DNA from 4 places in the Brenneria tiliae genome. Region 1 is predicted to be linked to each of the others. Evidence: predicted binding sites of a transcription regulator. Region 1 holds the regulator's gene; each other region holds the start of a gene.
The links. The regulator CRP, encoded in region 1, controls carbon source genes, mostly activating them, when cyclic AMP is high. The targets are predictions, from matches to a motif close to ATGTGANNNNNNTCACAT.
Positions count from the first base shown of each region.

Region 2: the regulator CRP is predicted to act here: its motif matches at 1,927-1,944, upstream of deoC (deoxyribose-phosphate aldolase).
Region 3: the regulator CRP is predicted to act here: its motif matches at 1,293-1,310, upstream of MFP24_RS19140 (ABC-F family ATPase).
Region 4: the regulator CRP is predicted to act here: its motif matches at 1,521-1,538, upstream of epd (erythrose-4-phosphate dehydrogenase).

Region 1 covers NZ_JAKPCB010000096.1:48,233-51,385, reverse strand. The annotation lists gene MFP24_RS10230 (polysaccharide lyase) at 1-314, opposite strand, end outside; gene crp (cAMP-activated global transcriptional regulator CRP) at 963-1,595, opposite strand; gene MFP24_RS10220 (OsmC family protein) at 1,912-2,319, shown strand; gene MFP24_RS10215 (phosphoribulokinase) at 2,360-3,153, opposite strand, start outside.
Region 2 covers NZ_JAKPCB010000103.1:149,640-152,792, forward strand. The annotation lists gene MFP24_RS21540 (serine hydrolase) at 1-332, shown strand, start outside; gene deoR (DNA-binding transcriptional repressor DeoR) at 321-1,100, opposite strand; gene deoC (deoxyribose-phosphate aldolase) at 1,140-1,820, opposite strand; gene rbsK (ribokinase) at 2,019-2,948, shown strand; gene fucP (L-fucose:H+ symporter permease) at 2,962-3,153, shown strand, end outside.
Region 3 covers NZ_JAKPCB010000102.1:103,075-106,227, forward strand. The annotation lists gene MFP24_RS19140 (ABC-F family ATPase) at 1-1,273, opposite strand, end outside; gene MFP24_RS19145 (GNAT family N-acetyltransferase) at 1,492-2,022, shown strand; gene elaB (stress response protein ElaB) at 2,142-2,453, opposite strand; gene nuoN (NADH-quinone oxidoreductase subunit NuoN) at 2,859-3,153, opposite strand, start outside.
Region 4 covers NZ_JAKPCB010000100.1:151,361-154,513, reverse strand. The annotation lists gene pgk (phosphoglycerate kinase) at 1-296, opposite strand, end outside; gene epd (erythrose-4-phosphate dehydrogenase) at 369-1,385, opposite strand; gene tkt (transketolase) at 1,739-3,153, opposite strand, start outside.

The DNA of each region.
Region 1 (3,153 bases):
ATCTCCACGCCGCGCGCCGCTTTGCTCCATTGACCGCAGATATCGGCTTCCGCCGCCTTGATTAAGTCATCTTCATTGCCGTTATAGGTGATGACTACGGGGTAGGCGCCGCCTGACACTTTTTTACCGCTTGAGTCCAGACGCGCTGCCGCGATGATATCGACAATGTCCTGCATCGAACCGGCCGTTTTATTGACGGCGCCGGAAACGTTGCCGCCGTCGGTGGTGGCATAGCCGCCGGTATCGGCCGCCATCGCTGGTTGGCAGGCAAGACATAACAGCCCGGCGGCGGCTGAAGGCAGTAGGTATTTCATAAGGATTATCTCCTGTTGGAATATAACTTTCGTTAAGGCATTTATCGTTCCATATGCCCAGGGTAATAAGGTTGGATTTTTCGCTAAAAATGGAATATCAGTTTTCAGTTTTATCAAAAACCCGCATCAGTGTTATCACAAAAATAAAACAATTCAATACGGTGAGTTCAATGCGTCTTTTGAATAATCGAAAGGAAAGGAGGGTTCTATGAAAGCTAAATTGCCAATTAAAATTACGCATAAGATATTTATTGTTTTATTATCAATAAGTTATATTCTCATGATGGTTTTTTTTATTTCCATAGGTTTCTGTTTTCAGCAATATATTCATATAAGGTGGATTTGTCTGAAAAATCCCCCCGGATATCCATATTAATAGGGATTTTCTTAAAATAAATAAAAATGGAGTTTTATTGATCTATATTAAAATATAACTTTATAAATCATGGCTGATTTTTATTTTGCCGATATTGAAAATAATAGATTAAGCCTGTTGGTAAGGCTATTTACATTGCCGGTAAATAATTTATTTTGATAATAAATACCCTGCTCATTAACTAAGGGGTAAATATGAGACCTGCGTTGATGGTGATAAAAAAAAGCGTGAAACTCGCTTCACGCTTTTTTGTTGTAGGGTAACGGAATGGTTTAACGGGTGCCGTAAACCACAATCGTTTTACCATGTGCGGAGATCAGGTTCTGGTCTTCCAGCATTTTAAGAATACGGCCCACGGTTTCGCGTGAACAGCCGACGATTTGCCCAATTTCCTGACGGGTGATTTTTATTTGCATGCCATCGGGGTGAGTCATGGCATCGGGTTGTTTCGCCAGGTTTAATAACGTCTGAGCAATACGGCCGGTAACGTCGAGAAACGCCAGATTACCGACTTTCTCTGAAGTTACCTGTAGTCGGCTGGCCATCTGCGCCGACAGGCGCATCAGAATATCGGGATTCACCTGAATCAACTGCCGGAACTTTTTATAAGAAATTTCAGCAACTTCACAAGCCGTTTTCGCCCGTACCCAGGCGCTGCGCTCCTGACCTTCTTCAAACAGGCCAAGTTCACCGATAAAATCTCCCTGATTGAGATAAGAGAGAATCATTTCTTTGCCTTCTTCATCTTTGATCAGCACTGCGACAGAGCCTTTCACGATGTAGTAAAGCGTTTCTGCTTTTTCACCCTGGTGAATCAGCGTGCTCTTCGATGGATACTTGTGGATATGACAATGAGAAAGGAACCATTCGAGAGTCGGGTCTGTTTGCGGTTTGCCGAGAACCATTCGCTATCATCCTCTGTTGTAATTCACTGCGCAAATCACAGGGCTCAGAGTTCCCTGTACGGCGTATTACTGCTAAACATTCAAAATTCGTCTAGGAAGAATGACGTCAGGGAATATACTGGAGCCTCTATCTGGCGACATCATCATCTCCCCGGTATCTGAGTTTGTCCAGAAAAGGCAGATTCTATTTTCGTTTGTAACACAGCTTGAAGGACCTGTCTTGTGTTGTCTCGCTTCAGCATGATGAAGCTTTGGTTATAGCGTGTTTTTGTACAGTAACGATATAAATTTTCAAAAAATTTTTAGCGGAGGCGGCATGCAGGCTCGAGTAAAGTGGATTGAAGGTTTAACTTTTCTTGGTGAATCAGCGTCCGGGCATCAGGTGCTGATGGATGGCAATTCGGGAGACAAGGCGCCAAGCCCAATGGAAATGGTGTTGATGTCGGTTGGCGGCTGCAGTGCGATTGACGTGGTGTCGATCCTGCAGAAAGGCCGTCATGACGTGGCGGACTGCGAGGTTAAACTGACCTCGGAGCGGAGAACGGAAGCGCCGCGCCTGTTTACCCATATTAATCTGCATTTTATCGTGACGGGCACAGGGCTGACGGAGAAAGCGGTGGAACGGGCGGTGGCGCTCTCCGCGGAGCGCTATTGCTCGGTGGCGCTGATGCTGGATAAAGCCGTCGAGGTCACGCACAGTCATGAAGTCCGCATAGCGGGGTAATCCTCGGCGTATCGCCCGCTGGTGCTTTTGCCGCGGCGGACTATTCGATTTTTTTCCCTTCCAGCAGGCGCTGCACCAGCGGCGCCATAATCAGCTCCATCGCCAGACCCATTTTCCCGCCGGGCACCACCAGGGTGTTGATATGGGAAATAAACGATCCCTGCAACATGGCCAGCAGATAAGGGTAGTCAATATTATCCAGTTCCTGGAAATGAATCACCACGAAGCTTTCGTCCAGTGAGGGGATCGACTTGGCGGCGAACGGGTTGGAGGTATCAACGGTGGGAACGCGCTGGAAGTTGATGTGCGTGCGTGAAAACTGCGGCGTAATGTAGGTGATGTAGTCTTCCATGGAGCGCACCACCGAATCCATCACCGCTTCGCGCGAGTGTCCGCGCTCGTTCACGTCGCGAATCAGTTTCTGAATCCATTCCAGGTTGACGATCGGCACCACGCCGACCAGCAAATCGACGTGTTGCGCCACATTGTGCCTATCGGTCACCACGCCGCCGTGCAGCCCTTCATAAAACAGCACGTCGGTGGGTTCAGGCATCGGCTCCCACGGCGTGAACGTACCGGGCACCTGGTTGTAGGGGATCGCTTCATCATAGGTATGGAGATATTTACGGGTTTTACCGCTTCCGTGGCGGCCATATTCGGTAAACGACTGCTCCAGCAGGCTGAAATCATTGGCCTCCGGGCCGAAATAGCTGATATGGCGCCCGAGATCCCGCGCCTTACGTATTTCCATATCCATTTCCGGGCGGGTATAGCGGTGGAAGCTGTCACCTTCAAGCTGGGCGGCGCGCATGTTTAACTGCTGAAAAATCTTGT
Region 2 (3,153 bases), on a different contig from region 1:
TCAAGGCGGGGGCGCCGTTTACCTCGCAGCGGGTGTGGTTCGGCACCCAGAAAGAGGCCCGGCTCGGCGTGGCGCAAGATACCGCGCTGACCATCCCCAAAGGGCAGATGAAAAATCTCAAGGCCAGCTTTACGCTGCTTCAGCCGCAGCTGTCCGCGCCGTTGGCGAAAAATCAGGTGGTGGGCACCATCGATTTTCAGCTGGAGGGTAAAAGCATCGGGCAGCGACAGCTGGTGGCGCTGGACGATATCCCCCAGGCCGGGATTTTCAGCCGCTTATGGGATGCGGTGCTGATAAAACTTCAGCAGTGGTTTGGCGGCTTATTCGGTTAACGGTTGACTTAGCAACACAATGCCGTTGCTGTTGCAGTAGCGGATATAGTCGGCGGTCGGCTCACGGTTGGTTATCAGGGTATCGAACAGGGTAAGCGGGCCGATGCGCGCCGGTTTGATCTGGCCGAATTTGCTATCGTCGCTAACCAGAATGGCCCGTTGCGACATGGCCAGCGCCCGGTGTTTCATACTCAATTCGGCAAAGTTGAAGCAGGTGGCGCCGGCGTCAAGGTCGATGCCCGCCGCGGAAATAAACGCCTTGTTCGGGCAGATATTATCCAGCTCGTTGCACTGGCCGAGGGGGGTGAAAATGGCGTTGTCCGGGTGAAATTGCCCGCCGCACAGAATCACTTTGCAGGCGGCTTTTTCCTGTAATGCCAGAAAGGTGTTCAGCGAATAGCAAATAGCGGTAAAAGGCAGTTCGTCCGCTATGGCTTCAATGATAAAGGGCGTGGTGGTGCCGCAATCGAAAAAAACCGTGTCGTTCGCCTCAATCAACCGGGCGGCGACTTCTCCCGCCGCCTGCTTTTCCGCCACGTGCTTGCTCTGCTGGTCGGATACGAAGTAATTGGTGACATTGCCGCTTTTCAAATCACTGACCACATAGCCGCCAAGCAACACCACCGCCGCCGGTTCGGCGCTCAGATCGCGGCGAACGGTCATCTCGGAAACGCCCAAGAGCCGGGCGGCGTCTTTAAGATGAAGTTTGTCCGCTTTTTTCAAAGCCTGAGCAAGTCTGTTAATCCGTTCTTCGCGCCGCGTTTCCATATGATTCCCTGTGATGCGCCCGTTGGCACGGGCGAGCGTTTAGTAGCTTCCTGCCGCGACCGACTCGCCGGAAACGATAGCCACCCCGGAGCTGGTGCCGATGCGGGTCGCCCCCGCCCGGATCATGATTTCCGCCGTTTGCCGATCGCGTACCGCGCCGGAGGCTTTCACGCCCATCTCCGGGCCGACCGTTTTGCGCATCAGTTTCACCTGTTCTTCGCGGGCGCCGCCGGTGCTGAATCCGGTGGATGTCTTCACGAAAGCCACATTCAGCTCACGGCATATTTCACAAATCAGCACGATTTGTTCATCGTCAAGCAGGCAGGTTTCCAATATTACCTTCAACGGTATGGCGGCGCAAACCTCGCGCACGGCCTGAATATCGGCTTTAACGGCGCTGATATTGCCGCTTTTCAGCCAGCCGACGTTAATCACCATATCGATTTCCCGGGCGCCGGCGTCAATGGCGGCCCGGGCTTCAAAGACCTTGGACGACGTCAGACCCGCTCCCAACGGGAAACCAATCACCGAACACACCTGGACGGAAGAGCCCTGCAACTCTCTGGCGGCCAGCGGGACGTAGCCTGAGTTAACGCAAACCGCGTAGAAGCGATGCGCTTTCGCCTCGTCGCACAGCCTGATGATCTGTTGTTCGGTGGCGTCGGCGGCCAGCAGGGTATGGTCGATATAGCGTGCGTAATCGCGGTTTTCAGTGGTCATGTCTGACTCCTTTGACTGTTCAATAAAATACATTGTTATAATTATAACATTTGCCGGCCGTTATCAATCTTAATTGTTTCTATCCACTCAAAAAACACCCTTTTACCTGCGATCAATGTCACATTAATAACAAAATCGAATTGTTATTGTCATAACGCTAACATTTAATAGGCAAGAAAATACCAGGGGAAAAACGTTATGGATATTGCCGTCATTGGTTCAAATATGGTGGATCTCATCACCTACATTAACGACATGCCTAAAACAGGCGAAACGCTGGAAGCCCCCGATTTCGAGATCGGCTGCGGCGGCAAGGGGGCTAATCAGGCGGTTGCCGCCGCCAAGCTGGGGGCGTCGGTGATGATGGTCAGCCGGGTCGGGGACGATCTCTTCGCCGACAACACGGTAAAAAACCTGCGGCATTTCGGGGTGGAAACCCGCTATGTCACGGCGGTGAGCGGGACATCAAGCGGCGTGGCGCCGATCTTTGTCGATAAGTCGTCGCACAACCGGATTTTGATTATCAAGGGCGCGAACGCGCATCTCTCCGCCCGGGATATCGATGCGGCCGCGCAATCGCTTATGCGCTGTAAATTGATCATTCTCCAATTGGAGATCCCGCTGGAAAGCGTTTATTACGCCATCGATTTTGCCCGTCGGCACCAGATTCCGGTCATTCTCAATCCGGCTCCGGCCTCCCGCGAGCTGGATATCGGCTATGCCTGCCAGTGCGATTTCTTTATGCCGAACGAAACCGAACTGGAGATCCTGACCGGCATGCCGGTCGATAGCGAAGAGAACATTTTGCGGGCAGGGCGTTCACTGCTGGCCAAGGGGCTGAAGAACCTGATTATCACCATGGGGCATCGCGGTTCGGTGTGGATGGCGGGCGAGCAGGTGCGCCACGTCAAGCCGGTCAGCGTTCATGCCATTGATACCAGCGGCGCCGGCGATGCTTTTATCGGCTGCTTTGCGCACTACTGGGTAAAAGATGGGGATATAGAACAGGCGATGAAGTACGCCTCCGCGTTTGCCGCCTACAGCGTTACCGGGAAAGGCACCCAGCGTGCTTATCCGGACGCGGCGCAATTCCAGGATTTTCTTGCCAGTCATGCTCTCGCCAACTAACCGGGGAAAAATTATGCGCCAGGACATTATCCAAATGCCAGATGGCTATCTGAACAAGACGCCGCTGTTTCAGTTTATTTTGCTGTCGTGCCTGTTCCCGCTATGGGGCTGCGCCGCCAGTCTGAACGATATTTTGATTACGCAGTTTAAAAGCGTGTTTGAACTGAGCGATTTCGCCAGCGCGCTGGTGCAAAGCGCCTTTTAC
Region 3 (3,153 bases), on a different contig from region 1:
AACGGCCCAGCACGCTGCGCACCGCCTGTTCATCATCCCTTTCCTGCTTCCACTGGCTCATCCAGTCGAATACCGTCAGCGCGTCATCAAACTCGTATTCATGATCCTGGGCGTAATAGCCGATCTTGACATTTTCCGACCATTTCACGCCGCCGCTATCCGGCGGGAGATCGCCGACCAGCGTTTTCAGCAGCGTCGATTTACCGATGCCGTTGGTCCCTAAAATCGCGACCTTTTCACCCACTTCCACCATCAGATTCAATTTGCTGAACAGCGGTGCGCCATCAAACCCTTTCGCCAGCGCCTCCACTTCCAGCGCGTTACGGAACAGTTTCTTATCCTGGTCGAAGCGAATAAACGGGTTCTGGCGGCTGGAAGCCTTCACCTCTTCCAGCTGGATTTTATCAATCTGCCGGGCGCGGGAGGTCGCCTGTTTGGATTTAGAGGCGTTGGCGCTAAAACGGCTGACGAAAGACTGCAGCTCGGAAATCTGCGCTTTTTTCTTGGCGTTGTCCGCCAGCAGACGTTCACGCGACTGGGTGGCGGCGGTCATGTATTCGTCATAGTTGCCGGGATAAATACGCAGTTCGCCGTAGTCCAGGTCCGCCATATGGGTACACACCATATTCAGAAAGTGACGGTCGTGGGAAATGATGATCATGGTGCTGTTACGATCGTTCAGCACCTGCTCCAGCCAGCGGATGGTGTCGATATCCAGGTTGTTGGTCGGTTCATCCAGCAGCAGAATATCCGGATCGGCGAACAGCGCCTGCGCCAGCAGCACGCGCAGTTTCCAGCCCGGCGCCACTTCGCTCATCGGGCCGTAGTGCTGTTCCACGGGAATGCCGACGCCCAGCAGCAGTTCGCCGGCGCGGGCTTCCGCGCTGTAACCGTCCATCTCGCCGTACTGCACTTCCAGATCGGCCACTTTATAGCCGTCCGCTTCGCTCATTTCGGCCAGCGCATAGATACGATCGCGTTCTTCTTTTACCGTCCACAGCTCGGCATGGCCCATGATCACCGTGTCCAGCACGCTGTATTTTTCAAACGCGAACTGATCCTGGCGCAGTTTCCCCAGGCGTTCATTAGGATCGAGGAAAACGTTGCCGGCGCTCGGCGCCAAATCGCCGCCGAGGATTTTCATAAAGGTGGATTTGCCGCAGCCATTCGCGCCGATCAAACCGTAACGGTTACCGCCGCCAAATTTAACGGAAATGTTCTCAAACAACGGCTTGCTGCCGAACTGCATGGTGATATTGTTGGTACTTAACACAGCACTTACTCAAGTCAAAATGTGATATGGCACGCATTATGCCACAAGATAGCCGCATAATCGCGGTTAGTCCGGCGCGAAAACAGTAAGACATAGTTTATGCCCGGAATAGGCGGCGGTTTTACGGGACGATGTTTCTACCGCATAGCGCTTATTGACGGGGCGCCGCAGGTGTAAGTGCCGTTGCCGCAAGAAATGATCTTTATTTAGGAGCCGGAATGAAAACGCTGTATGAATTACATCATCCCCCGCACCTGCGTTTAAGCATCCAGGATGAGAACGACGCCGCCGCGCTCTTCGCGCTGATTCAGGCGGAAAAGCCCCGCCTGCGCCGTACGTTGCCCTGGCCCGATTCGGTAAAACAGATCAATGACACGCTAAACACCATCAAAACCAATCGGGATGAGTTTTTCGCCGGCGCCGCCGCGGTCTATGTCATTCGCTGGGACGGCATTATCGCCGGCATCGTTTCGTTCAATACCATCCGGGACCAGGAAGGGGTGATTGGTTACTGGATTGGCGAAAAATTTGAAGGCAAAGGCGTGGTTTCACAGGCGGTCGGCACCATGATAAAAGCCTATATCGACGCCGGGATCGTTAAGCGCTGCGTGATAAAAGCCTCGGTGGAAAACGCGCGCAGCAATGCGCTGGCGCGGCGTCTGGGATTTGCTTTTTATCGCATCGAAAAAGGGGGAGAAAAGCTTGGCGATCGGCGCATCGATCAGAATATTTACCGCTATCATCCCTGATATCGCCTGCCGTCGACCTCCCGGTTAAAAGACGAGGCCCTGATCCTGGCCGACCGCCGTGACGGGTTATTACCAAAGGTTGATACGCCGACCGCCCTATCAACCAATAGCCTTATCCACTATCGTTTGGCTAATAACAACCCGAGCACCAGCCCGACCGTCGCGCCGATGCCGATACCATGCCAGGGTTTGTCGTGTACGTAGACATCGGCTTTATCCGCCACCTGTTTGGCGCGGGCGTAGTAACTATCGGTTGCGCCAATGCGCGCTTTGACCTCAAGCAGCGCTTTCTCCGCATTCTTTTTCAGATCAAGATAGGCCTTGTCGGCCTGGTCGCCGGTGTAACGTAGCACTTCGTCCAGCGTTTCAGTCAAGAGTTTTAGATCGTCGTCGATACGAATCTCTTCAGGTTGCTTTTTTTCGGCTGCCATACAGTGCTCCCTTTCCTTATGAAAAATGGTTGTCCAGTTAACTATAGACAATTCTGCGTTTCTGTAGCGCCTTATAGGGGCAGATCATTCCGAAAGTCGGCTATTTTTATAAAAAAACGCCGGGAGCCTGGGGAATCCCCAGAAAATAATGATAAATCATCTTAAATGTTAATCGCTGAGAAAAAGTTTGAATACCTTATCATGTGATTGCATGTCGTCCCTGACGAATGGCGTTCCCTGAAAACGCCACGATAACGCCTGCCGCTCGCGGGTAAAGATAATACGCCCCACCCTGCAAAGCCGCTCGCAAGGGTGACGGGCATGGCATCGATAGCCCTCCATAAAAAACCGCCGCAGATAAAAATCCGCGGCGGTTTTCACGTCAGGCAAGGTTTTATCTTGCGGTTACATCATGGGCTGCGCCAGTTGAACCAGCCCAATCAGCGGCTGCGGGTAAACCCCCAGAAACAGCACCGCGATCGCCGAAATCAGCACCACCACGCCGCCCGCCGTCAGCGCCCAGTTGCTTGGCGTATCGCGATTCAGCATCTCCGGCGCCCGCAGATACAGGCTGACCATCACCCGCAGATAGTAGTAAAGACCGATGGCGCTCCCCAAAACCACCGTACCGGTCAACCACCACAGTTCGGCATTTACGCCAACGGCCAGCACATAGAACTTACCGAAGAAGCCCAGCGTC
Region 4 (3,153 bases), on a different contig from region 1:
ACGCCATCAAGATAATCTTTTGCCAGACGAACCGGGGAAGACAATTTCTCTTTCAGGTAATTGACCACCGGCAGCAGAGAAAACTCTTCGTTGTATTCTCCTTCGGTCGGACGTCCCAGGTGGGAAGTCACCATCACGCGGGCACCCTGTTTCAGCGCGCTTTCGATGGTCGGCAGAGAAGCGCGGATACGCGCATCGGACGTCACTTTACCTTCTTTTACCGGCACGTTCAGATCCGCGCGGATCAGTACACGTTTGCCGGCCAGATCCAGATCGGTCATCTTAATTACAGACATGGTGAATCCTCTTGTTGATTCTCTTTTAAAGTTGCTTGAGCGAGGTATTGATCGCCGACCAATACCCTCGTACTAGAAACCGCAGGTTGCCATCGCCCGGGTTGTATCCAACATCCGGTTGGCAAAACCCCATTCGTTATCGCACCAGACCAGCGTTTTAATCAGGTGCTGACCACTGACCCGAGTCTGCGTGCCATCAACGATAGCACTGTGCGGATCGTGGTTAAAATCGGCCGAAACCAACGGCAATTCGGTATAATCAACTATACCACGAAATGCCTCATGCGCTGATTTTTGAAATAGTGCATTGATTTCATTAACATTTACTGCTTGCTTCACGCTAACGCTCAAATCAATCGCCGTGACGTTAATCGTCGGCACCCGAACGGATATCGCCTCAAAACGATCGACGAACTGCGGGAAAATCCGCGTTATCCCCACCGCCAGTTTGGTATCCACCGGAATAATGGACTGGCTGGCGGCGCGGGTACGCCGTAGATCGTGATGATAGGCGTCAATCACCGGCTGATCGTTCATCGACGAGTGGATCGTCGTTACCGTGCCATTTTCAATGCCAAACGCGTCATCCAACAGTTTAATAATGGGAATAATGCAGTTGGTGGTGCAGGATGCATTCGACACGATACGGTGTTCGGCTTGTAAATTTTGATGATTGACGCCGAACACCACGGTGGCATCCAGATCGGCCGTTCCAGGGTGCGAAAAAAGCACCTTCTTCGCCCCCGCCGCCAGATGCGCTTCGCCGTCTTCACGGCTGCCGTATACCCCGCTGCAATCCAGCACCACGTCAACGCCGAGCTCACGCCAGGGCAACTGCTGGATATCGGCCTGATGCAACAGTCGGATGCAATCCTCTCCGACATACAGTTGATCGCATTCCTGACGGACATCCCAGGAGAAACGTCCGTGGCTGGAGTCATACTTGAGCAGGTGGGCGATCCCCTCCGCGCTTGCCAGTTCATTGATGGCTACCACCGCAATTTCCGCCCGGCGGCCCGATTCATACAGCGCACGCAGAACATTGCGGCCAATTCGGCCAAAACCGTTTATCGCAATACGGATCGTCATGGAACTCCCTGTGTTTTGGTGGTCGCGTCAAGCTCATAGGATAGTCAGTACGCCACAAGGAATAAACCGCTTCTTGTGCTTCCTGACCATCCGCGCCGCTTCCCTCTGGAAGATGGCCCGATAGCGGCTGATGAAGTGCGACCAACATCACAACTGAAACGCTTCAGCTAGCATAAACGAATTAGCCTGCAAAAGAAATATTCTCACTCGGCGGGTGCCAGAAGAGTGACGCACATCATATTTCTACCTGGCGAACGGCGAGCTGGAAGGTGGTGGAGCGGCAGGGACAGCCAGCAAAAAGCCGCCAGATCGCTCTGGCGGCTCGGATGGCGGCTATCGCGCCGGTGTGGAACTTACTGCAACAACGCTTTAGCCTTCGCCACCACGTTATCCACGGTGAAGCCGAACTCTTCAAACAGCAGCTCTGCCGGAGCGGACTCGCCGAAGCTCGTCATCCCGACAATCGCGCCGTTCAGGCCGACATACTTGTACCAGTAGTCCGCAATGCCCGCTTCGATCGCCACGCGCGCCGTCACCGCCTGCGGCAGCACCGCTTCACGGTAGGCCGCATCCTGCTTGTCGAACGCGTCGGTGGACGGCATCGACACCACGCGCACCTTGCGCCCTTCCGCCGTCAGCTTGTCATAGGCGCCCACCGCCAGTTCGACTTCGGAACCGGTGGCAATCAGGATCACATCCGGCTGGCCACCGCCGTCTTTCAGCACATAGGCGCCTTTCGCCACATCGGCCAGCTGCTGGGCGGTACGATCCTGCTGAGCCAGATTCTGACGCGACAGTATCAACGCCGTCGGGCCGTCCTGACGCTCAATGGCATATTTCCACGCCACCGCGGTTTCCACCTGATCCGCCGGACGCCAGGCGCTCAGGTTGGGCGTCACCCGCAGGCTGGCCAACTGCTCAACGGGCTGGTGAGTCGGACCGTCTTCGCCAAGACCGATGGAGTCATGGGTATAGACGTAAATGCTGCGGATTTTCATCAGCGCCGCCATGCGCACCGCATTACGGGCGTATTCCACAAACATCAGGAAGGTAGCGGTATAGGGAATAAAGCCGCCGTGCAGCGCGATACCGTTGGCAATCGCCGTCATGCCGAATTCACGCACGCCGTAGTGGATATAGTTGCCGGCATGGTCTTTATCCAGCGATTTGGAACCGGACCAGATGGTCAGGTTGCTTGGCGCCAGATCGGCGGAGCCGCCGAGGAATTCCGGCAGCAGTTTACCGTAGGCTTCCAGCGCGTTCTGCGAGGCTTTACGGCTGGCGATCTTCGCCGGGGTCGCCTGCAACTGTTCAATGAATTTCTGCGCGTCGGCCTGCCAGTTATCCGGCAGGGCGCCGTCGGTACGGCGCTTGAATTCCGCGGCCAGATCCGGGTAAGCGCTGGCATAGGCGGCAAAAAGCTCATCCCAGGCGGCTTCTTTACGCTGGCCGGCGGCTTTCGCATCCCACTCGGCGTAAATCTCCGCCGGAATTTCAAACGGCGGGTACTTCCATCCCAGCTGTTCGCGGGACGCGGCGACTTCGCCGTCGCCCAGCGGCGCGCCGTGGGAATCGTGCGTGCCGGCCTTGTTCGGCGAACCGAAACCAATCACGGTTTTACACAGCAGCAGTGACGGCTTGTCGGTCACCAGCCGGGCCTCGCTGATAGCGCGCTTGACGGCCTCCGCATCGTGTCCGTCCACGCCGCGTACCACATGCCAGCCGTAAGACTCAAAACGCGCGGCGGTGTCGTCGGTAAACCAGCCCT